3 regions of the Bradyrhizobium sp. ERR14 genome follow, and region 2 is predicted to be linked to each of the others. Evidence: predicted binding sites of a transcription regulator. Region 2 holds the regulator's gene; each other region holds the start of a gene.
What was found. The regulator LexA, encoded in region 2, represses DNA repair genes until DNA is damaged. The targets are predictions, from matches to a motif close to TGTTCNNNNTGTGTTCNG.
Positions count from the first base shown of each region.

Region 1 (7,821 bases), on a different contig from region 2:
CCTTGTGCTGCTCGAAGCCATAGCCTGGGCAGTCCTGCGCCAGCGCGCACATCAGGCGGTCGCGCGTCACCTTGGCGATGATGGAGGCCGCCGCGATCGACAGCACGATGCCATCGCCGCCGATCACGGCTTCGCAATCGCAAGGAGTGTCGAGCCGGTCGCGGCCGTCGACGAAGACGTGCCTCGGCGCCTCCGGCAGTGCCACCACGGCGCGCTTCAGCGCCCACAATGAGGCGCGCAATATGTTGTCGCGGTCGATTCGCGAGGGCGAGGCGACGGCGACCGAGACCTGGGCGGTGGCGCAGATCTTGTCGAACAGTTTTTCGCGTTCCTCGGCGGTCAGGCGCTTGGAATCGTCAATGCCGCGCGGAATCCGGTCGGGGTCGAGAATCACGGCCGCGGCTACCACGGGGCCGGCGAGCGGCCCGCGGCCGGCTTCGTCGCAGCCGGCGACCGGCCAGACGCCGCGCTTGATCAGCGCGCGCTCGCGCCGGAAGCTCGGCGGTGCGACCGCGATGATGCCTTTCTTGCCTGCGGGAACGGTCGTTGTTTTGGTCGCAGGCGCTTTGCCGGCCTTGGCGGGCGCTGCCTTCTTCGCAACGTCCTTCCTTGGCGCGTCTTTGGCCGGTGTCGTGGCGGATGTCTTGGCGGACTTGTCCCGAATCATGGCGGGGATCGTGCGCAAGCGGCCCGGCCGGCGCAACCGGGAACCCCGCGCAATTCCCGTTATTCAGGCCGCCCTATTCCGCCAGATGCACCCGCCGGTCCTCGCCGACCTCGATGCCGGGTGCGACCACGACCTCCCAGGGATGGCCGTCGGGATCGGCAAAATAACCGGAATAGCCGCCATAATCGGTCTCGTGCGCGGCCTTCACCAGCTTTGCCCCCTTGCCGAGAGCAAAGGCCAGCACCGCATCGACCTCCTCTCGGGTCCGACAGTTCCAGGCGACCGTGATGCCGCGGAAGGTCGATGGCCTCGGCTGGTCCGGCAACATCGCGTCGGCCGAGAGCTGATCCCAGGGATAAAGTGCGAGCACCGGGCCACCGGTATCGTAGAAAGCGACGGCCTCGCCGGTCGCCTTTAGCCGGCGCGCAAAACCGAGCGCGTCGTAAAAAGCGATGCTGGCACGGATATCGCTGACGCCGAGCGTGATGACAGTGAGCCGCGGCACCGGCGGGTGAAGTTCCTTGACCACGGGACGCCTCTTCCACTTCCCCGATCAGAACAGGCTGAGCTGATCGCCGTTCCGCTTCGGCCGCGCAAAGTGATCGGTCGTCAGCTTGGAGCGCCGCTTGTTGAGGCCAAGCCTGTCGCAGGCGATCTCGAAGCGGCGGCCGATGGTCCAGGCCATTGGTCCCGTGCCCTTCATCCGCTCGCCCCATTTCGCATCGTAGTCGCGGCCGCCGCGCATGTCGCGGATCAGGGTGAAGACGTGGCGATAGCGGTCGGGATAGTTTGCCATCAGCCATTCGCGGAAGAGATCGCGCACCTCCAGCGGCAGCCGCAGCAGCACATAGGAGGCTTCCTTGACGCCGGCATGGGCGGCAGCATCGAGGATGCGCTCGATCTCGGAATCGTTCAGCGCGGGGATTACAGGCGCAACCATCACCGTGGTGGGAATGCCGGCGTCCGAGAGCTGCTTCAGCGCCTCCAGCCGCTTCGGCGGCGTCGAGGCGCGCGGCTCCATGGTGCGCGCGAGCTTCGGATCGAGCGAGGTGACGGAGATCGCAACCTTGGCGAGGTTGCGCTTGGCCATCCGCGCGAGAATATCGATGTCGCGCACCACCAGCGCCGACTTGGTGACGATGCCGACGGGATGGCCGGCACCCTCGAGAACCTCGAGGATGCCGCGCATGATTTTGCGCTCGCGCTCGATCGGCTGATAGGGATCGGTGTTGGTGCCGATCGCGATCATCCGGGGCTCATAGCCGGTCGCGGCGAGCTCTTTCTCCAGCAGCGCCGGCACCTCGGGCTTGACGAACAGCTTTGACTCGAAGTCGAGCCCGGGCGACAGGCCGAGATAGGCATGGGTCGGCCGCGCGAAGCAGTAGACGCAGCCATGCTCGCAGCCGCGATAGGGATTGATCGAGCGGTCGAAGCCGATATCGGGGGAATCGTTGCGGGTGATCACCTTGCGCGAGGTGTCGACCCCCACACTGGTCTTGAACGGCGGCAGCTCTTCCAGGCTCTGCCAGCCGTCGTCGAAGGCCACGCGCGCCTCGGCCTCATAGCGGCCGCTGGCATTCGACTGTGCGCCCCGCCCCCGCCTGCGTGCGCGGTCGATGGCGACGCCAAGCTCTGGAAAGTCAGAGTCCACACCCGCCGGCTCGGAGGGCGCCTTGACCGGCGGGTGTTTGAGAGCATGAGAGGATGCTGCTGGACTCATGAAGCCAAGATAGCACCACAACGGAACAAATCAAGAACACAAACAAAAAATGGGAAAACAACCCCATGCAAAGTAGCCGCTCAAATTTCGGGCGCGGTCCTTTGACCTCACGCAACACACCCGTCGCAACGATTTCGTTTGATGCCGGCCAGGGATCAATCGTCGCGGAACAATGTTGGTGACGATCGCCGGGTGAAGGTCAGCAGGAACATGACAAATCAACAACAATCGGCCGCGGCAAGCAGCAACCTCGACCTCCTCGATCGCTACTGGCGCGCCGCGAACTACCTCTCCGTCGGGCAAATCTACCTGCTCGACAATCCGCTGCTGCGCGAGCCCTTGCAGGCCGAGCACATCAAGCCGCGTCTGCTCGGCCATTGGGGCACGACGCCCGGCCTGAACTTCATCTACGCCCATCTCAACCGCGTCATCCGCGCGCTGGATGTCAGCGTGCTCTATGTCTGCGGTCCCGGCCATGGCGGGCCGGGCATGGTCGCCAACACCTATCTGGAAGGCAGCTATAGCGAGATCTATCCCGACATCGCGCGCGACACGGACGGATTGCGCAAGCTGTTCAGGCAGTTCTCCTTTCCCGGCGGCATTCCGAGCCACGCGGCGCCGGAAACGCCGGGCTCGATCCACGAAGGCGGCGAGCTCGGCTACGCGCTGGTGCATGCCTATGGTGCGGCGCTGGACAATCCCGACTTGATCGTGGCTTGCGTGGTCGGTGACGGCGAAGCGGAAACCGGCCCGCTCGCGGCCTCCTGGCACTCCAACAAGTTCCTGAACCCCGCGCATGACGGCGCGGTGCTGCCGATCCTGCATCTGAACGGCTACAAGATCGCCAACCCGACCGTGCTCGGGCGGATGCGGGACAGCGAGATCCGCGACCTGTTCCGCGGGTTCGGCCACGAGCCGCTGTTCGTCGCGGGCGACGATCCCAAATTGATGCATCAGGCCATGGCGGATGCGCTCGACGTTGCGCTCGCCAGCATCCGCTCGATCCAGCAGCACGCCCGCGACGGCCGCAAGGCAGTCGAGCGGCCGCGCTGGCCGATGATCGTGCTGCGCAGCCCGAAAGGCTGGACCGGCCCGAAAGAGGTCGACGGCAAGAAGGTCGAGGGTTTTTGGCGCGCGCATCAGGTGCCGGTGGCGGGCTGTCGCGAGAACCCGGCGCACCTCAAAGTGCTCGAAAACTGGATGCGCAGCTACGAGCCCGAAAAGCTGTTCGACCAGAGCGGGGCGCTCATTCCAGAACTTCAGGCGCTCGCGCCCGAAGGCATTCGCCGCATGGGCGCCAATCCGCATGCCAATGGCGGCCTGCTCAAGAAGGAGCTGAAGCTGCCAGACTTCCGCAGCTTCGCCATCGAGGTGCCGCAGCCCGGCGGCGTCGCAGCCGAAGCGACGCGCGAGCTCGGCAAATTCCTGCGCGACGTCATCCGCCTCAACGCGAAGGAGCGCAATTTCCGCATCATGGGCCCGGACGAGACCGCGTCAAACCGTCTGGACGCCGTGTTCGAGGAGACCGAGCGGGTCTGGATGGAGCCGATCGAGCCTTACGACGTGCATCTGGCGCAGGACGGCCGCGTCATGGAAGTCTTGAGCGAGCATCTCTGCCAGGGCTGGCTCGAGGGCTATCTGCTCACTGGACGCCACGGTTTCTTCTCCTGCTATGAGGCCTTCATCCACATCGTGGATTCCATGTTCAACCAGCACGCCAAATGGCTGAAGGTCACGCGCGATCTGCCATGGCGGCGCCCGATCGCCTCGCTCAATTATCTCCTGACCTCGCATGTCTGGCGGCAGGACCATAACGGCTTCAGCCATCAGGATCCCGGCTTCGTCGATCTCGTCGCCAACAAGAAGGCCGATATCGTTCGCATCTACTTCCCGCCGGATGCCAACACGCTGCTGTGGATCGCCGACCATTGCCTGCGGACCTATAACCGCATCAACGTGATCGTTGCCGGCAAGCAGCCGGCGCCGCAATGGCTGTCGATGCAGGAAGCAGCCACGCATTGCGATGCCGGCATCGGAATCTGGACCTGGGCGGGGACGGAAGATGCAACGGGCGAGCCCGACGTGGTGATGGCCTGCGCCGGCGATGTGCCGACGCTGGAGACGCTCGCCGCCGTCGACCTGTTGCGCAAGGCGCTGCCGGACCTGAAGATCCGCGTCGTCAACGTCGTCGACCTCATGACGCTGCAACCGAGGGATCAGCATCCTCATGGGCTTTCGGACCGCGACTTCGACAGCCTGTTCACGCGCGACAAGCCTGTCATCTTCGCCTATCACGGCTACCCCTATCTGATCCACCGCCTTACCTATAACCGCACCAACCATGCCGGCCTGCATGTGCGCGGCTTTGCCGAGGAAGGCACCACGACGACGCCGTTCGACATGGTCGTGCTCAACGAGCTCGACCGCTACCACCTCGCGATCGAAGCGATCGAACGCGTGCCCGGGCTGGCGGCTAGGGCCGCGCGGGCCAAGCAGCAATTCCGCGACAAGCTGATCGAGCATTCGCGGTATGTGCGCGAGCACGGCGAGGACATGCCTGATGTCCAGGGATGGGTCTGGCCCAACAGCTCCGGCGGCAACACCCCGACTGAGGCCGGCGATTAGCCATGCCGGACACGGTCCTCGTCCTCAACTCGGGATCGTCGAGCATCAAGTTCGGCCTGTTCGAGATCTCGGCTGTTGAACCCAACCTGCTCTGCAAGGGGCTGCTCGACGAGCACGAGGCAAAGCCCCGGCTGGTGGTGAAGAGCCCCGCCGGCGAAGACCTGTTCGAGACGCGGACAGAGGCGCCGGACGCCGATGGCGGCCATCTATTCGCCGATGTGCTCGCCTTCATCGAGGACCGGTTCGGCGAACATCATCTGCGCGCCGCCGGCCATCGCATCGTTCATGGCGGGCCGGACTATTCAGGCCCGGTCGCGCTGACCGACGACGTCGTCGCGAAGCTGGAGGCATTGACGCCGCTTGCGCCGCTGCACCAGCCGCGGTGCCTCGCGCCAATTCGCGCGCTCGCGGCGATCCGGCCAGCGCTGATGCAGATCGCGTGCTTCGACACGGCGTTCCATCACGGCCTGGCGCCGCCGGCGAGCCGCTTCGCCATTCCGAGGCGCTATGAGGAACGTGGCGTCCGACGCTACGGATTTCACGGCCTCTCCTTCGAATATGTCGCGCGCCGCCTCGCCGAGATTGCGCCGGAGCTCGTCGCCAAGCGCAGCGTCATCGCGCATCTCGGCAACGGCGCCAGCCTGTGCGCGTTACACCACGGACGCAGCGTCGACACCACCATGGGACTGACGCCGCTCGACGGCCTGGTGATGGGCACACGCTGCGGCACGATCGATCCCGGCGTGCTGCTCTATCTGCAACAGCACGAAAAGATGTCGATCGAGGATGTCCAGCACCTGCTCTATCACCAGTCGGGCCTGGTAGGCGTCTCGGGCATCTCCGCGGACATGCGCACGCTGCTGGCGAGCGGCGAGATTGCCGCACGGGAGGCGGTCGATCTCTTCACCTTCCGCGCGGCGCAGCAGGTCGCGATGATGGCGACCACGCTTGGCGGCCTCGATTGCCTGGTCTTCACCGGCGGCATCGGCGAGCACGCCAAGGAGATCCGCAGCGCGATCGGCGAGCGGCTCGGCTGGCTCGGCGTGCGGATCGATGCGACGGCGAATGACGACGCGCACGAACGCATCAGCAGCAGCGATAGCGCCGTCGACGTCCTCGTCATCCCGACCGATGAAGAGTTGACGATCGCGCGCCATTGCGCTGCTCTGATCCGCGACCGCCACGCCACGTGACGTTTTTATGAATGATCTGCCGCAATGATGCCGCCGCGGTTTCGCGGCATAGAGACTGCATCAATCCTCGGGCGGACGGATCATGAAAACCCACATCATCGAAGAGCTCGGACAAGACGGCATCCTGTTGCCCGCGCTGGTGGCGGAAGGGCTCGCCGCCAACGACCGCATCAAGGTGCGGATGAGCGCATTGCAGGCGGCGGCCCAGCATGCGCAGGAGCCGGGCCGGCCCGCCAGCGACCTTGGCGTCGAAAGCCAGACTGCGGGCATCGCCCCCGCCGGGATCGCGACGCTGATCGGCGGCGCCCATCTGATCGGACAGGGCCGGCTCGCGGCCCCCGACCTTGCTAAACTGATGCAGGAGATTGCGGACGACGCAGCGACCATGATCCGCGCCGTCGGCGCCGGCGCAGCGAGCGACGGCGAGAGAGCGCAGGCGCGGTTCGACGCCATCCGCGCAGCCGGCCTGCTCGAGGCCGCCGGCGAGATCGAGATGTCCCATGTCGCGCGTCTGACCGGCGTGGCCGACAGTGGCGGCGACAGCCTGCATCGCCTCGTCATGGATCTGCACAAGCAGCTCAACAGGCTTGCGGCGAGCTGCTCGGAGGAAGCGCTCGACGGCGCGCATGTCTTCGGCCTGCATAGCGAGGACCGGGCAGCCGTCGCCGCTTTCATGAAGGGCCTGAATGCGACGCGCGGTCTCAAGTTCAATCATCCCGGCCTCGACACCATGGCCACGCGCGTCGGCGGACGGCTGCTGATCCAGAACGACATCGGCACCACGGACGCCCATGTCGTCGTGATCGCGGTGAAGAAGAACACGGTCACCGTCACCTACACCGATGTGCATCTGGCCCGCGCGAAATTCTTCATTTCGCTGTTCGCCGATTTCGAGGCGAATTGGAGCGGGCTCGATCGTCACACCGCCGCAGGTCTCGGCGACGACAATTCGTTCTATCTCGTCACCGGCCAGTATGAGACCGGACACGCCTCCGATCGCAACGAATTCCTCACCGCGATCGGCGCCGCACTGGTCTTTCTGATCGACTGGAACAAGGCGCGCAAGCTGCTGAGGACCTGGGTCGCCAAGGAGGACGCGGCTCGCACCCTGGAATGGGCTGCGCGCCAGCGGATCGGCCATCGCGGCTTTCTCGAGCTCGGCGGCAACGATCTGCTCAGCTCCGCGGTCCGGAACGCCGCCCCCGCGCGGATCGGTTTCGGCGAGCGGCTCGACCAGGCGCTCGGCCGCACCGCCGCAATCGATTTCCTCAAGGCGTCGCTGCGTGCCTCCACCGAGGCGCTGCTTGCGGGCCGCTCGGTCAGGACGGTGCGCGACCAGATCGAGGCCGATCTGATGCGGCACCTGGATCGCGTCGACGGGGCTCTGCTGGCAGCCGTGCTGCGTCAGATCGGCCTCGCCCACGATCTCGTCGCCGCGATCTCGCGCCATATCGCCGCGTTGCGGACCGGTCAGCCTGCCGACGGCAAACTCCTGACGCAGCGCTGCGGCGCGATCGAGCAGAAGGCCGACCGGATCGCGCTCGAAAGCCGCAACGAGGTCGACCGCCTCAATGCGCGCCCGCTGATCGGGCAACTGATCGATCGCGCAGAGGAAG
Region 1 covers NZ_JACIHD010000016.1:92,464-100,284, forward strand. Annotated here, with positions in the region: gene GGD62_RS30865 (ribonuclease HII) at 1-667, opposite strand, end outside; gene GGD62_RS30870 (VOC family protein) at 741-1,196, opposite strand; gene GGD62_RS30875 (PA0069 family radical SAM protein) at 1,221-2,387, opposite strand; gene GGD62_RS30880 (phosphoketolase) at 2,598-5,012, shown strand; gene GGD62_RS30885 (acetate/propionate family kinase) at 5,015-6,205, shown strand; gene GGD62_RS30890 (hypothetical protein) at 6,288-7,821, shown strand, end outside.
Region 1: the regulator LexA is predicted to act here: its motif matches at 2,409-2,426, upstream of GGD62_RS30875 (PA0069 family radical SAM protein).

Region 2 (7,821 bases):
TGCGGCCAGGCTGCCAAAGATATAGAAATCATACCATTCGATGATGTTTCCTACCGACGCAGCGATGATCACGCGGCGAAAATCGCTCGGTACCTGCATGTGCGCCTCCTATGGTTTCAAAACGCCTCCTCGCTTGATTCAGCGTCGATCTTCTCGCGGAGAGCGTGATGCGCGGCGTTGCAGGCGCCAATTCAAAGAGTTGCGTCGGCAACGTCTGACCTCAGGCGCGTTTGGCGCCACCTGAGAAGAGCTCCGGCGGCCTTAGAGCCGCGAGCCACCACTGCCTGCCCGTCTGTCAGGGAGGCGGGGAACCGTAGTGTAATCCCACCACGGGCTGCCAACTTATGAGACTTTCGGCTCAATCGATCTGACACGGGGCGTTTTTGCGACAGAGATCGCAAGGACTCGAATTGTCCGCGACGTCTGGTAACCAGCGAACGGAAAGGCGTCTCAGGCGTTGTGAGGGGGCCGGAAAAGGAACCCACCATGCAGAATATCGCAGAGCATATGGAAGTCATCGGCGCCGACGGCGTCCACGTCGGCACGGTCGATCGCGTCGAAGGCAATCGCATCAAGTTGACCAAGAAGGACAGCGGTGAGGGTAGCCACAAAGGCCATCATCATTTCATCGACAAGGGTCTCGTTGCCGATGTCGAGGGTAACAAGGTGCGGCTCTCTGCCAAGGCGTCGGTCGCCGTGACCATGGAAGAGGAAAAGTAGGGCGCCTTCTCGCGTTCCCGATCTGTACCGCTATTCGCGCGGTCGCACGTTCCGGTAGCCTCACTGCCAGTCGCGTCGCGTTAGGTGCAGGGATATGGCGGAGCCGGGCCGGCCAATACGCTCCCAGGGAGTTGCCGGGACGTGGCCGGTCGGCCGTGCTGCACCGGCTGGCGGCTTTGCCCCCGCGGGCTTTGGAGCTTGGCCGGCAATCGTCGAGACGCTGCGTGAATGGGCCCGCGCCGAGGCCGGCGCGGGGCGACTGTTGCCGTGGGTGCCGGTCGCCTTCGGCGGCGGCATCGCCCTTTATTTTGCCGCCGATCATGAGCCAGTGCTGTGGGTCGTTGCCGCGACGGCGATCGCGCTCACGTTTGGCGCGATCCTGTTGCGGCGGAGCCGGCTCTTTGCGCCTGCGATCATGATTGCGGCGGTCGCTTCCGGCTTTGCCGTGGCGACCTGGAAGACGGCGCGCATCGCCCACCCCGTGCTGGCCAAGCCGCTCTATTCGGTGTCGCTGTCGGGTTTCGTCGAGGCCCGCGATATCCGCGAGCGCACCGATCGTTTCGTGCTGCGCGTCACCGCGATGGAGGCGCAGCGCAGCGAGGTCAAGCTGGAGCGCGTCCGGCTGTCGGTGCGCAAGGGCACTGCACCCGAGGTCGGCAGCTTCGTGCAGCTCAAGGCGCGGCTGATGCCGCCGCTTTCGCCGGTGCGTCCCGGCAGCTACGACTTTTCGCGCGACATGTTCTTTCAGGGCATCGGCGCTTCCGGCTTCGTGATGGGCGCGATCACGGCCTCAATCCCGCCCGATGCCGGTGGCCTGCGGCTGCGCTATGCCGCCTTCATGCAAGGCCTGCGCGATACGATCGATGCGCGCATCCGGGCCACGCTTGAGGGCGATAACCGCGCGATCGCGACAGCGCTGCTCACCGGGCGGCGCGATGCGATTTCCACGCCGGTCAACGACGCGATGTTCATCTCGGGGCTCGGGCACGTGCTCTCGATCTCCGGCTATCACATGGCGGTCGTCGCCGGCGTGGTCTTCTTCGCGGTGCGCGCATTGCTGGCCTTGATCCCGGGACTTGCGGCCGGCTTTGCCATCAAGAAATGGTCGGCGGCCGCAGCGCTGGTCGCGGCTGCGTTTTATCTGCTGCTGTCGGGCGCGGAGGTCGCGACACAGAGATCGTTCTTCATGACGGCGGTGGTGCTGATCGCAGTGATGGTCGATCGCCGCGCCATCACCTTCCGCACGCTCGCAGTGGCGGCGCTGATCGTGCTCGCGGTCGCACCGGAGGCGCTGGTGCATCCGAGTTTTCAGATGTCGTTCGCCGCGACGCTCGGACTTGTTGCGCTGGTGCAGATCGGCATGCCGAACCTGTTTGCGTCCCCCGATCATTCGGCGACAGCGCGGATCGCGCTGTGGGGCGGCCGCGAGATCGCGATGCTGTTCCTGGCCTCGCTGATCGCAGGGCTTGCGACCACGCCCTACGCCGCCTTCCACTTCCACCGCGTCACGCCCTACGGCGTGCTCGCCAACCTCGGCGCGATGCCGGTGGTCTCTGCGCTGGTGATGCCGGCGGGGCTGTTGGGCCTGCTCGCAGCGCCGTTCGGGCTCGACGGCGTGTTCTGGTGGCTGATGGGGATCGGGATCGACTGGATGGTCGCGGTCTCGCGCTGGGTGGCGGCACTGCCGGGCGCGGTCGGCCGCATCCCGGCCTTCGGCATCGCGCCGCTGATCGCAGCGAGCCTGGGGGTCATCGTGATGGGCCTGTTGCGCACGCCCCTGCGCTGGGGCGGTGCCGTGGTGCTGCTGCTTTCCATCGGTTGGGGGCTGTCGGTGCGGCAGCCCGATATCCTGATCGCCGGGGACGGCGCGAGCGTCGCGGTGCGGGGCGCGGACGGGCGTTTGCATCTGATCAGGGCAGGCAAGGACAATTTCCTGCTGAAGGAGTGGTTGTCTGCCGACGCTGATCCGCGCGATGCCGGCAGTAGCGCGCTGGCGAGCGGCATATCGTGCGACGAGTCCGGCTGCGTGACGCCGCTCGCCGACGGACGGCTGGTCGCGCTGGCCTCGCGCATCGACGCGTTGGCGGACGATTGCAGCCGCGCCGCGCTGGTGGTGACGTCGCGGCCCGCGCCGCCGGATTGTGCCGCGATGGTGGTGGATCGGCAGCGGCTCGCTCGCCAGGGCGCGCTGGCATTGACGCAGCGCGGCGACGGCTTTTCGGTTCAGGCGGTGAGGGCGAGCGGCACGAACCGCCCGTGGTCACCGGCCGGTGTCGGCGAAGGTGATTTCGACGGCAGCCTCGTGCCGAAGGCGGCTCCCCGCACCCGCGATGCAACGCCATCGGAGACAGACTTGCAGGCCGACGATTGACGCCATCGATTACAGATACCAGGCCAGCACGGCCTCGAGCCTTGCGTTGCCGATGACTGGCAGGGCCACCATCCGGTTCAGCCCGGCTGCGCAGGCCTCGGACCCGGCGATCGAGCCGTCATGGGTGAGATCGTCGTTGAGCGCGGGCATGCCGGTGGCCCAGGCGCCGCCGATGCTGCCTTCGCCTCGGGCGATGGATTTGTCCGCATAGCGTGCGGCAAGGTCGGTCTGCGCGCTGCAATCGCCGGCGCGAAAGACCAGTGCCGAACGGGCCTCGTTCGGGACCCAGATCTCGAAGCGTCGCGCAATCGGCGTTGCCTGCGCCGAGAGGAATGTCAAAACCCAGGTCTGGTCGGTGCCGGTTCGGTAGGGTACGCCGACCCCCAGATTGATCCCGACCTTGGCGGCGTCCTCCCAGCGCAGGAAGCTCTTGGCGTCGTGCAGGTCCTTGATGATCAGCGGCAGGCCCGCCTTCCAGGTGCGTCCGGGCAGGCCGAAGCCGCGAGGAAACCTGGTGTGGCGGGAGTTGAATTCGAACATGTCCGCCGCGCCGTAATAGCCGTCGACGAGGCCCATCTCGTGGGAGAGATCAGGATCGTTGTGCCAGAGCTCGATCGCGCCGACATGCGCCTCGTCGTCGCCGCAGAACAGCACCATCACGGCTTGCAGGAATTCGCCTGCGAACACCGGCACCGCCACGCCGCAGGTGAGGCCGGCCGCGACGGCCTGATCGATCCGCTTGAAATAGGAGTTGGCGAATTTCGTGAGGATGACGGGATGGCCGCAGGCCCAGGCCTTGCCTGGAAGCCCCTCGTCATATCCGAAGTGCAGCTCTTCGCTGACGGCCTTGAACGCGGACAGCCCTTCATCGTAGAGGCCGCCGCCGAATTCCAGCCGCATGCGCGTCCGGTCAGGCACCCAGAGTTCAACGACGCGAATGAAGGTTTTCATCGAGCGTGTCCGCCGCCTCAAACCACGACAGCATCGGTCATTTGGCTGCGGAGCGGACGTTCAAAATTCAGGCAGCACGGCTCAAACTTCGTGCGGCGACGAGGCGAGGCGGCGGCGCTCGCCGATCGAATTTCATGAAACAAAAACCCACCGGGCTCGCCGGCCTCGGCCGGCGACGGCATTTCAATCCTGGCCCTCGGCTTATCGGGCGGAGGGCGTCAGCCGATCGGCAGTCGTGTGACCGTCGGGCGACTGTCGGCGATGATCTGCGGCTTGTGCTCGCGCTCGCCGATCGGCTGGGTCACCGGCAGTTGCAGCACGGTTGCGCGCTGGCCTTCGACCAGTTGCGTCACCAGCACGGATTTGCCGTCCGGGAATTCGATCGCGTCATGATGGCGATCGGGAATGTGCGGATCGATCTTGCCGAACTTGCCGACGCGGGAGTTGACGGTGCGCGTCCAGATCCAGCGGTTGTCGTAACGGACGTCGTCGGCGAAGGCGAGCTCCGTCCCCGGCAGCAGGCAGACCGCGACGGAGAGATCGGCTTCGGAGGCGAAGCCGCGCGTCGAGGTGCCGCGGAATGTTGTCGTAACGATCGTCTCGCCGACTTCTGCGGGGCGCGTCGCGACGGCATGCAGGCTGTAGTCACACATCGGGTGCTCCTCAATGCAGAGATAGCGACCCGCACCTCTTTCGGAGGCGCAGGCCCCTACCAGAGTGGAAGCACGTGACGGTCTGCTCGGTTGTAGGCAAATCTGCGGCTGGGATCCGCGAGCCCCGATCACATTATCTTTTCCATCTTTTCCGAATTTGTTAGGAACAAAGTCGGCTTCCGTGCATTTGGCAGCCGCGTCTCGACAACCGCGCGTGTCAACGACCGGCGGAGTGATGCGATTGCGCGGCAACGCGATGCTGGTGATGCGATCAGCGTTGCTGCGGCTGCACTCAAACGAGCTGCGCATTTGGGCCGTCCCCCCTCGAACTCGAAAGGCCGCGAAGCGATGTTGCGTCGCGCGGCCTGCCGAGGATGTCGCGAAAGGAGGAGGGGCCGGACAATCTGTGCGATACCAGAAAGACTATCCAGCCGGAGCGGACCGTTATCCGCTCCAATCTCTGATCGGCGAGGCCGATCGAAGGCGCGCGCGAGGCGCTAAAGACTTCAGTATCGAGTACTTCCGGTATCAGTACTTGCGGTAAAGCCCGATCAGCTTGCCCTGAATCTTCACGCGGTTCGGCGGCAGGATGCGCACCTCATAAGCGGCATTGGCGGGCTCCAGCGCGATCGAGGCGCCGCGGCGGCGGAAGCGCTTGAGCGTGGCTTCCTCGTCGTCGATCAGTGCCACCACGATGTCGCCGGTATCGGCGCTCTCGTTGCGCTGGATCAGCGCCATGTCGCCGTCGAGGATGCCGGCCTCGACCATGGAATCACCGCGCACTTCGAGCGCGTAATGCTCGCCGGAGCCGAGCATGTCGGGCGGCACGCTGATCGTGTGGCTGCGGGTCTGCAAAGCCTCGATCGGAGTACCGGCCGCGATGCGGCCCATCACGGGCACCGCAACGGGTCGCTCGCCCTCGTCCGCGGACGGGCTGGAGCTCGCGCGTAGCTTGCCGAGATTGCCCTCGATGACGCTTGGCGTGAAGCCGCGTCGGTTGCCGGCGGCAGCCTGGAGCTCCGGCAGCTTGATCACTTCAATGGCCCGGGCGCGGTTGGGCAGGCGGCGGATGAAGCCGCGCTCCTCGAGCGCGGTGATCAGGCGATGGATGCCTGACTTCGAGCGCAGGTCGAGCGCATCCTTCATCTCGTCGAAGGACGGCGGCACGCCGCTTTCCTTCAAGCGCTCGCTGATGAACCGCAGAAGCTCGTATTGTTTGCGCGTTAACATCTCGAACAAAGTCCCCCGGTTGATGTCGTTCGATTCCGAGACGATGAGTTCAGCGATAAGCGGCTACATCTCGAAACAAATCATGAACGGACACTATATGTTCGATATGTGTTCCGCAACTGCTTAATTTACCGTGAACAGAACGAAACTCACGGAATGCGTGTGGCGGCGCAGTTCAGACGGGGAGCCGCAGCACCTCGCAGGGGCTGCCGGCCTCGGCCTTCAGCGCAAACGGTGCGCGCACGAGAAGTACCTGTGCTGCAGCAAGATTCGCAAGCAGAGAGGAGTCCTGATGGCTGACGGGAAGGGCGACGAGCGCGCCATCGTCGCGCTTTTCCAGGCGCGCGCGCAGATAATCCTCGCGCTGGTCGTTGGCGCCGAGATCGCGGCCCAGCACGACGCGCTCGCGATGATGATGAATCACGGAACGGCCTGATAGCGCGCGAATCAGCGGCACCATGAACAGGAAGGCGCAGACGTAGGACGACACGGGATTGCCGGGCAGGCCGATGACGCCCATCGCCCCTAACCGCCCGTGCATCATCGGCTTGCCGGGCCGCATCGCGATCTTCCAGAACGCCATCGCGATGCCTTCGTCCTTGAGCGCCTGCTGGACCAGATCGTGGTCGCCGACCGATGCGCCTCCGGTCGTGACCAGGATGTCGGCGCCGCTTTCACGCGCGCGGCGGATGCCGGCGGTGGTGGCCTCCAGCGTATCGGCGGCGACACCGAGGTCGATGGTCTCGGCGCCTTCGCTGCGGGCGAGCGCGTGCAGGGCATAGCCGTTGGAATAGACGATCTGGCCGTGCCCGGGCGTTGAGCCCGGCATCACCAGTTCGTCGCCGGTGGCGAGAATCGCGACCTTCGGACGGCGGCAAACGGCGAGTTGCGGGTGGTTCATTCCGGCGGCGAGGGCGAGATCGCGCTCCGTCAGACGGGTTCCCTTGCGCAGGAGAACGTCGCCCTCGCGGAAATCGACGCCGGCGGGGCGGATGTGCCGACCCACGATCGCGGCTTCCTTGATCGTTATGTGCTTGCCTTCGGCGATCGTGTCCTCCTGGATCACGACCGCATCCGCGCCGTCCGGAACGACGCCGCCGGTGAAGATCCGTACGGCTTCGCCGGCGCCGACCTTTCCCGTGAACGGACGGCCCGCTGCGACCTCACCGATCATCGTCAGCCTGGAATCCATTGTTGCCGCATCGGCCGCGCGCACGGCATAGCCGTCCATCGCCGACATCGCCTGGGGCGGCTGGGTGCGCCGCGCAGCGACGTCCTGCGCGAGCACGCGATGGTAGGCTTCGTCGAGTGAAACCATCTCTGCAGGCAGCGGCTCTGCACCCGCCAGCACCGTAGCAAGGGCGTCGGAAACCGGCATCAAGGCCACGGCGAAACTCCTGCTCGGCACGTTCGGATGAAATGTTCCGACAGTCTTCTAGCCGAGCGCGGGGGCAGAGGCAAAATGGCGGAGCGGGCAGGATTTATCCTGCCGCATCCGGCCCAGAATGGAAGGCAGGCTCAGGCTTGGCGTGGCATGATCCAGAGAACGAGACCGATCGGCAGGAGGGTGGCCATGGCGAGGACGAGAATGACGAGCGCCACGGCCAGCATCGCTCAACTCCCGCTCGGCCGGTCCGGCCCGGCGTCCAGCGCGACGTCGGGAGCCTTCGGCCCTTGATCCTTGTCGGGCAGCGGATCGGCCTGGGATTTCAGGTCGGCGGCCTTGCTGATCAGCTTGGCGGAAAGGTCCGAATCCGAGGTGGTTCTTGCGAATTCGAGCAGGAGAGAGGCTTGCTTGGTGAGATAGGTTTTGCCCAGCACGTGCATAAGTCCGGTGTAGAAGTCCCAACGGACTCAAGAGTCCGTAAGGGGCCATTCCGTTCCCGGAACTCCGTA
Region 2 covers NZ_JACIHD010000001.1:1,039,997-1,047,817, reverse strand. Annotated here, with positions in the region: gene GGD62_RS05180 (MFS transporter) at 1-99, opposite strand, end outside; gene GGD62_RS05175 (DUF2171 domain-containing protein) at 487-720, shown strand; gene GGD62_RS05170 (ComEC/Rec2 family competence protein) at 815-3,091, shown strand; gene GGD62_RS05165 (GAF domain-containing protein) at 3,101-4,042, opposite strand; gene GGD62_RS05160 (hypothetical protein) at 4,261-4,695, opposite strand; gene lexA (transcriptional repressor LexA) at 5,224-5,925, opposite strand; gene glp (gephyrin-like molybdotransferase Glp) at 6,101-7,312, opposite strand; gene GGD62_RS05145 (hypothetical protein) at 7,540-7,746, opposite strand.

Region 3 (7,821 bases), on a different contig from region 2:
GCGCTCGATACCATCGCGATCGGTTTGTTGTCGGTCGCCGAGAGCAGCGTGACGCGGCCAAAGCTCATGGTGCGCCCGAGCCGCACCACGCGCGCGTCCGCCAGCACGTCCGACGAGGAGGCCGCGCGCATGAAATGCGTGGTCTGGTCGACCGTGGTCATGGGGCGGTAGCCGCGATTGGCCGCGAGGTTCGCGATCACCATCGCGGTGTCGGCGAGCGCCATCAGGGCTTGGCCGCAGACCATGCCGCCGTTCCGGCACAGCCGCTCCGAGAACGGCATGCGCAGGAGTGCGCCCGGCTGCCAGTCCGGCGCATCCGCCGGCTGCACGTGCTCGAGGCGCTCGACCGCGAGATTGAGATCCTGGACCCAGGGCGCAATAATCTCGCCGAGGATGCGTCTGGCGTCGGAGAGGCCGAATTCGGTGTCTGGCTGCATTTGCATTGCTGGCGCGCTCTTCTGTATTGCCGGATGTTTCGTCCCATTGTGCGCGCATCGGCGCGGCAAAGTCACCCGGTCTGGGGCCGGTCCCGTCGGCTTGAAAATGCCTGACTTGGCCCGATATGATGGCTTGCTCGGGGTATGGGTGGATGATGTTGCGTCGGTGTGTCCTCGTCTTTTGTATGGCCGCGCTCGGCCTCGCGCTGAGCGGGTGCACCAAATGCGGTCCGATCTGGGACGACTGGCTGCATGCGCCGAAATCGTGCAGATCGGATCGGCTCTAGGGGCCCCGGACGGCCTCGGCGGTCGCGACCGGCCGCGACAAGGATGACCAGGCGCGGGCGAACCGTGCCTCCATGGATGATCAAGGAGTAGACGATGAAGCTTTTCCGTTTGGCCGCGGTGCTGGCCGTGCTGGCGGGACCTGCCTATGCGCAAATGCCCAATCTGAATTTGCTGCAGGACGCCCCGAGCAAGACCCCCGAGGAAAAGGCCGCGGAAGCCGAGCGTGACAAGGCCTATAAGGAAACGCTGAAGAAGATCCCGGATTCCAAGACGTCCAACGATCCCTGGGGCGGCATGCGCGCCGATCCGCCGAAGCAGCCGGCGGTGCCGAAGGCCTCGGCTGCAACCAGCGCGCCGAAGAAGTCCAAGAGCGGCACCGCCGCCAACTGACCGCAGCTCCGTATGGGGGCAGCACAACGCCTTCGGGACGGGACTCCTCTTCGTCCGGCCCACGCCCTACATTGGGCTGAGCGTAGCGCGTAGAGGAGGAGGACATGGCCGATCGTCCGCGGGATCTCGCCGAGCGGATGGCGGGCCGGCGCAAGATCGCCGGCAAGCCGGGCCAAACGGTCGGCGACGGCTATCTGCGCGAGACCTTCACGCTGCCGCGCGCGGCGGCACGGGAAAGGGCGCAGGCCTTCTTCGCCCGCTACCCCAAGGCCGGCTATATGAGCGCGGTCGAGACCTGGCGCGAGCTGCCCGGCGGCGACATCGAATTTACCATGCGGCGGCTGCCCAGCGCGGATTGAAGCTGCTTGCTAGTCGAGGGTTTCGGCAACGATGCGGATCCGGAACACGGGCTCCTTGGCCTCGTCCAGCAGCTCCATGTGCCATTCGGAATTTTCCTGGAGCTTGCGGGCAATGCCGGCGGTCATGTCGGCGCAGACATTGGTCATCTCTTTCCAGGCCGAATCGCGATCGGCGAATTCCGTCGCCTGGTCCGCGCAGCCCGAATAACGGCCATTCCGGATTCGAAAGAAATACAATGGCATGGCTGGCACCGATCGCGCGCGTGATGGCCTTGCCCCCAGGGCCATGAGCGCGCGCAGTCCAATCCCAAACCACCGTCAGATCAATTCCGGGCGGCTACGGATGATGTTCCGCCGCCAGCCGCGGCGGCACAAGGCGCCATCCGACGCCGACCTTCATCCGGCCGGTTCAGTCGGCCCGGCCGATCGCTTCAGCTCCCGATCGATGCGCAGCTGCACGCGCCGGATCGCCAACAGATCGATTTTCGTCTCGGTCTTGCCGGTCTTGACCTGCTCGCCGATGCGGAACTGCCATTGCCAGATTCCGGGAATCGCCGTCTTGGCGACAGTGAATTCGATGCCCCTGTGATTCATGGTGACCTCCCCACGATTCACTCTCCATGTCTGCAAACATGTTGGGCGTCCCAATATTCCGGAGACAAGCAAATTCTGTCGGTAAGCCCCGGATAGTTCGGGGATATCTCGAAAGCGCGCGTGCGCCGAAACAAGCGGAGCCGGCTTTCGAAAGACGCCGGGCCGTGAGACAGTAAGGCTGTCGCATACCCGTGGTTCTCCGACCATGAACAAAGTTCCTGGGCTGCACCCGGCTGCGCCGGTACGCCGATCGGACGGGGCCGCGGGGGGCCCCGCCGAGGATCACTGATTTCCCTGCAAGCGGCGGCATATGCCTTGCTTGGTCTGAACGACGGCAAGAAACAACATGGGCCCGGTCATGCTCGGCATTCCCCGCCGCTACAGTCATTTCGTCTTCGGAATCATCCAGTCCGGACTGACCTCGCTGATCGCGGCGGGGATCGCCAGCTTGCCCGCCGGCAGCGCGATGAGCTTCGTCGGGCACTGGATGGTGTCGTGGCTGATCGCATGGGCCGCGATGCTGCCGATCGTTCTGCTGGCTGCGCCCGCGATCCGCACTTTCTCGCTGCTCCTGACCCAGGAGGAGAGAGATCCGCGAACCGCCCGGCAGGGATGAAAAAGCCCCGCCTGGGGAGAGCCAGACGGGGCAAAAAGTTATTGGAGGCTGAGGTGCTGGGCTGCAACACCATAGCCGCATCATTCTAGCCGGCTGCGCTTACGGCAGCCTGACAGGCGGCGGATTTCCGGGCCGAGCGTCGAGGCCGCAGACTGGCCCCGCACCGGTCCCAATTTCGACATCCGTTCGCACAACTGCGGACACACCGGTCGGCAAGATTCCACATCGTTCGGCGCAGCCATGGGGGAAACGTGGCACGCCGACCACGGGGTGGCATCATGGATAACGTAGAGCGGTCATTCGCCGCCGCGACAGCGGCTGGCTTCGTGGTGCTGGTGATCGGCCTCGTGCTGCTGGCGCTGCTTTAAAACAGGCGCGCGATCGGCAGCCTTTCCCCGGATGACGGGTTACGGGGCGTGCCGCATTCTCAAAAACTGGAAAACAACCCCATGCACAGTAGGCGGCATGGAAATTCGGTTGTTCATTCAGGGACTTATGAGTAATACCGTCATTGCGCGCGATGCGCCCCGTGGAGCCGCTCAAATCGACTCAAGCTGCGCTGCCGACACCTTGCGACTGCTTCCCGCCGCCGCCAGCCGCATCGCCGGCGCGCCCTTGTCAGCTTCGGACGCCGGCCCCCGGCCGAGGTTTAGTGGATCTTGATTTCGTTCAGGGGAAGGTGGAGCTCGGCGGCGCGCTCTTGGCGGTCCTTCTTGCGGAACTCGTTTTCCGCGCGCTCGAACTTCATCAGCTCCTCCTGCGCCGCCTCCAGCAGGGGATTGCGCCTGATCGTGTCGCGGTTCGTGTTGTCCGTCATGACTGAGGTCCCCAAAGTTGCGGTCCCATCCTGGAGAAGGCCCAAGACCGCGAAAAGGTTCGGTGCCGCAGGATTACGGAATTCTGACGGCGGCCGGGCCATGCGTCTTTGATGCGCGTCAGCTTCGGCCGGGGAATGACGTTGCGGCAGCCCTGTTATTTCGGCGGTTGCAGCCCGGGGGATATGACCCAGTCGTGCAGATGATTGGCGACATCGGCCTGGCGGGCCTTCTTGAACAGGGCGTCCCGCTCGGGCCCGGGCGGAAGCCTGGAGGCCTGCTCCTCGACCTGCTTCACCCAGGCGGAGAGTCGATCTTGAAGCGTCAGCTGCTGCTTGAAACGTCGCCGCTTGAGCATGGCGCGCTCCTTTCCGTGCGAGGAAGGCGGGAGCGCAATCGGGCGTTCTCATCACCGATAGTGGCCACGGTTCGTGCGGTGATGGCCCATTGAGGACCATTAACGGGACCGGCGTCTGTCCAGTTGTGTGCACAACGCGAATGAGGAGGGGGACTGGGGGGATGCTCACGGACAACCCCCAAATCCGCAAAAGAACATATTGCGAACCTAGAACAAATGGGGTACACTACTTTTATCGACGAGCCGCCTCGCCAATCGTTTGTCCCTCACGCGAATCCTCGCCATAAGGAGCACGACCCAATGTCCGCCACTGCCCTGCGTATCGTCGAAGGATCTTCCATGGACAAGAGTAAAGCTCTGGCCGCCGCGCTCTCTCAGATCGAGCGCCAGTTCGGCAAGGGCTCGGTGATGAAGCTCGGCAAGAACGACCGGTCGATGGACATCGAGGCGGTGTCGTCAGGCTCGCTCGGGCTCGATATCGCGCTCGGCATCGGCGGTCTGCCCAAGGGACGCATCGTCGAGATCTACGGGCCGGAATCGTCGGGCAAGACCACGCTGGCGCTGCACACGGTGGCGGAAGCGCAGAAGAAGGGCGGCATCTGCGCCTTCATCGACGCCGAGCATGCGCTCGATCCGGTCTATGCCCGCAAGCTCGGCGTCAACATCGACGAGCTTCTGATCTCGCAGCCCGACACCGGCGAGCAGGCGCTGGAAATCTGCGACACGCTGGTGCGCTCGGGCGCGGTGGACGTGCTGGTGGTTGATTCGGTCGCCGCGCTGGTGCCGAAGGCCGAGCTCGAAGGCGAGATGGGTGATGCGCTTCCGGGTCTGCAGGCGCGCCTGATGAGCCAGGCGCTGCGCAAGCTGACGGCCTCGATCAACAAGTCCAACACCATGGTGATCTTCATCAACCAGATCCGCATGAAGATCGGTGTGATGTACGGCTCGCCCGAGACCACCACCGGCGGCAACGCGCTGAAGTTCTATGCCTCCGTCCGGCTCGACATCCGCCGCATCGGCGCGATCAAGGAGCGCGACGAAGTGGTCGGCAACACCACGCGCGTCAAGGTGGTCAAGAACAAGCTGGCACCGCCCTTCAAGCAGGTCGAGTTCGACATCATGTACGGCGAGGGCGTCTCCAAGATGGGCGAGATCCTCGATCTCGGCGTCAAGGCCGGCATCGTCGAGAAATCCGGCGCCTGGTTCTCCTATGACAGCCAGCGTCTCGGCCAGGGTCGCGAGAACTCGAAAGCCTTCCTGAAGGCCAACCCCGACATCACCGCCAAGATCGAGACCTCGATCCGCCAGAACTCCGGTCTGATCTCCGAGCAGATTCTGGCCGGTACGCCCGAGAGCGACGCCGACGGCGAGGAGCCGGCAGACGAGTAAGACGAACCGCGAAAGCTTTTCGCGAGGAGCGGGCGCTGAAGACGTTGAGTTGCCGACGTCGTCAGCGCCCGTTTCGTTTTGCGTCGTCGGGATCGGGTGGTGGTGTGATGAAGCGTCTGATCCTGACCAGTGCGGCCGGCGCCAATCTCGCCAAATCGAAGCTGGCCGAGATCGTCGTTCTGTTCTTTTTTCGCCTCACGTGGGGGCCGTTGCCTTCGTCCGACTATTTCGCAGCCTATTTCGGGGCGCAGTCAGGGACGCTCAGGCCGGGCGATCATTGGTCGGATTGGGGTACAAAATGGCCCTCCAAGTTCAAGGAACTCAGGAAGCTACCCTTTGCCGATTTTTGCGAGCGCTATGACGAGATCGAACTTTGGTTCGATCCGAGCCCAGACGATCAACTGCAGCTGATCTGGCTGCTCGACTATCTTGCCTCATACCCTGAGCTGCTGAAAAAACTCAGGTTGCGTCTGCTTGCATCCGATCTCTTCGATCTGAGAGACCGAGTTTCCGAAGCGTCCGCGTCGCATATTCCTATGGTGGATGTTCAGGCCCGTGAACTTAGCACTGCCAGAATGGCCTGGCAGGCCTATCGCACGCCGACGCCCGAGGCCTGCGCCAACCTACTTTGGAGCGATCTGAGCGCCTTGTTGATGTTGCGACCGGCATTGCAAGAGCTGTTGGCAGAGCTACCGTCATCCTCGACGGGTCTTGGTGCGACCGAGATGCGATTCCTGGAGCTGCTTTCCAGAGGATTTGCAAATACGAACGCCCTGTTTCATCTGCGCTCGCAGCGGCGCACGTACGTGTTCAGCGAATTTGATTTGGGTTCGCTGTTGGAGGGGCTCGCGCTTGGCCCCAGGCCCGCCGTAGCCGGTTTGGGCGATGAACTGCGTACAATCGACCACGGCAATCTAAGGGCTCGGCATGAGGTCTATCTCCGCAGCCGATTGTCGTTGACCGAGTTCGGGAAGGCTGTCCTGGCCCATCAGGAGGATTTCAGCCGATACAATCCGATCGACCGCTGGTGGGGCGGCACGCATCTGACCAATGATAAGCTATGGCGCTACGGCGCAGTCCTGACGAAACCCTGAGGATCCCGCATGACGCGGCTCATCGTGACGACCGATTCGTCCGCCGCCGGCGCGATACAAAACGCCGGCCTTGGCGATCTCGTCCTTGCGATCGAGCGCCGGCTTGTCTTGGGGCCGCTGCCGTCTGATGCGGAACACCGGGCATTCTTCTCCCCGCGAACGACCCAAGCGCTCGGCCTGCACTGGCTGGACCACACCCCGGCCTGGCGTCTGGAAGGGTCTGGGGTGAGGGGGCGCGGACTGGTCGACCTGTTGTCCGAATGCGACACCGAACTGTGGATGGGATCAGAGCCAAATGCACAGTTAATTCTGCTTTGGTTGCTCGATCATTGCAGCACCGAGAAAGCGGCAGTTTCCAAGCTCTCGATACGTCACCTGGACTTTGCCGTGGGTGATGTCGCGCCGGAGCAACTTGTGAAGCTGAATCCGCCAATAGGAAAACTTGCGGAAGATCACCTTGAACTGGCCGGTCGCGCATGGTCCGCTTATTGCGGACCCACGCCGCAGGCCTGGTTCAACCTGCTTGAAGCGGACTTGAGTCCGCTTCCGCAGCTCGAGCATTGCGTTGTTGACCTGCTCGAAGAGCTTCCAAACGTGACCAGCGGCCTCGGGACCACGGAGACACGGATGCTGCAACTCATCGCGCCGGGCGAAGTGCAGCCCTTTCACGTCTTCCCGGGACATCAGAAACCCAACGACCGGCGCGTGTACGATTACTGGGAGGTCGGCGCGCTGCTCGATGGACTCGCGCGATGTCCAGTGCCGGCCGTAGCCGGGCTGGAGGAGGGGCCATTCACGCTCGACATGCATGACGATGCACGCCGTTTCGCGCAATACAAGCAGTCCCTAATGTCGCTCACCGATTTCGGGATGGCGGTGCTGACGGGAGAAGAGGACTTTCGGCGCCATAATCCGTTTCGCCGCTGGTGGGGTGGCACACTTCTCACCAGCGAACGGCTTTGGCGATGGGACGCCGAGCACCGCGCGTTGATCGCACCTGACTAAGGGCGCGCATGGCTCTCAGCGTTCCTGTACGCGAATCAATTTTTTAAGAGGCGACCGTGTCTCATTTGATCTTATCCACGAACCACCTTGACGAAGACGTGCTTGCCCAGTCGCGCCTCGCGAATGTCGTGGTTGGATTCAATCTACGCTTCGTGTGGAGGAAATTGCCTCCCGAGGAACAACTATTGCTTGGGCTGGAGCGCCGATCGGCGAAGCACGGCAATCCTGGCGATCATTGGCTCGATGAGGCTTGTCGCGGCTCGCTGGAGGGGTTCGGAACGCGTGATATCGGTTTCTTCGAGCTGTGTGCGAAGTTCGACTCAATTGAAATCTGGGTCGACCCTCGACCAAACGATCAGCTTGTGCTGATCTGGCTGCTGGACCTGCTTCGCCCCTACAAGGAGATTACGACGAAGCTCAGTCTGGTGCACACAGATGATCATGTTGCGGACTATGCTCCGGAATCTGTCGCAAAA
Region 3 covers NZ_JACIHD010000004.1:144,331-152,151, forward strand. Annotated here, with positions in the region: gene GGD62_RS13900 (PaaI family thioesterase) at 1-443, opposite strand, end outside; gene GGD62_RS13905 (hypothetical protein) at 819-1,115, shown strand; gene GGD62_RS13910 (hypothetical protein) at 1,220-1,474, shown strand; gene GGD62_RS13915 (DUF6894 family protein) at 1,484-1,717, opposite strand; gene GGD62_RS13920 (hypothetical protein) at 1,871-2,068, opposite strand; gene GGD62_RS13925 (DUF2798 domain-containing protein) at 2,427-2,684, shown strand; gene GGD62_RS13930 (hypothetical protein) at 3,334-3,501, opposite strand; gene GGD62_RS13935 (hypothetical protein) at 3,657-3,857, opposite strand; gene recA (recombinase RecA) at 4,158-5,246, shown strand; gene GGD62_RS13945 (hypothetical protein) at 5,354-6,340, shown strand; gene GGD62_RS13950 (hypothetical protein) at 6,350-7,345, shown strand; gene GGD62_RS13955 (hypothetical protein) at 7,402-7,821, shown strand, end outside.
Region 3: the regulator LexA is predicted to act here: its motif matches at 4,048-4,065, upstream of recA (recombinase RecA).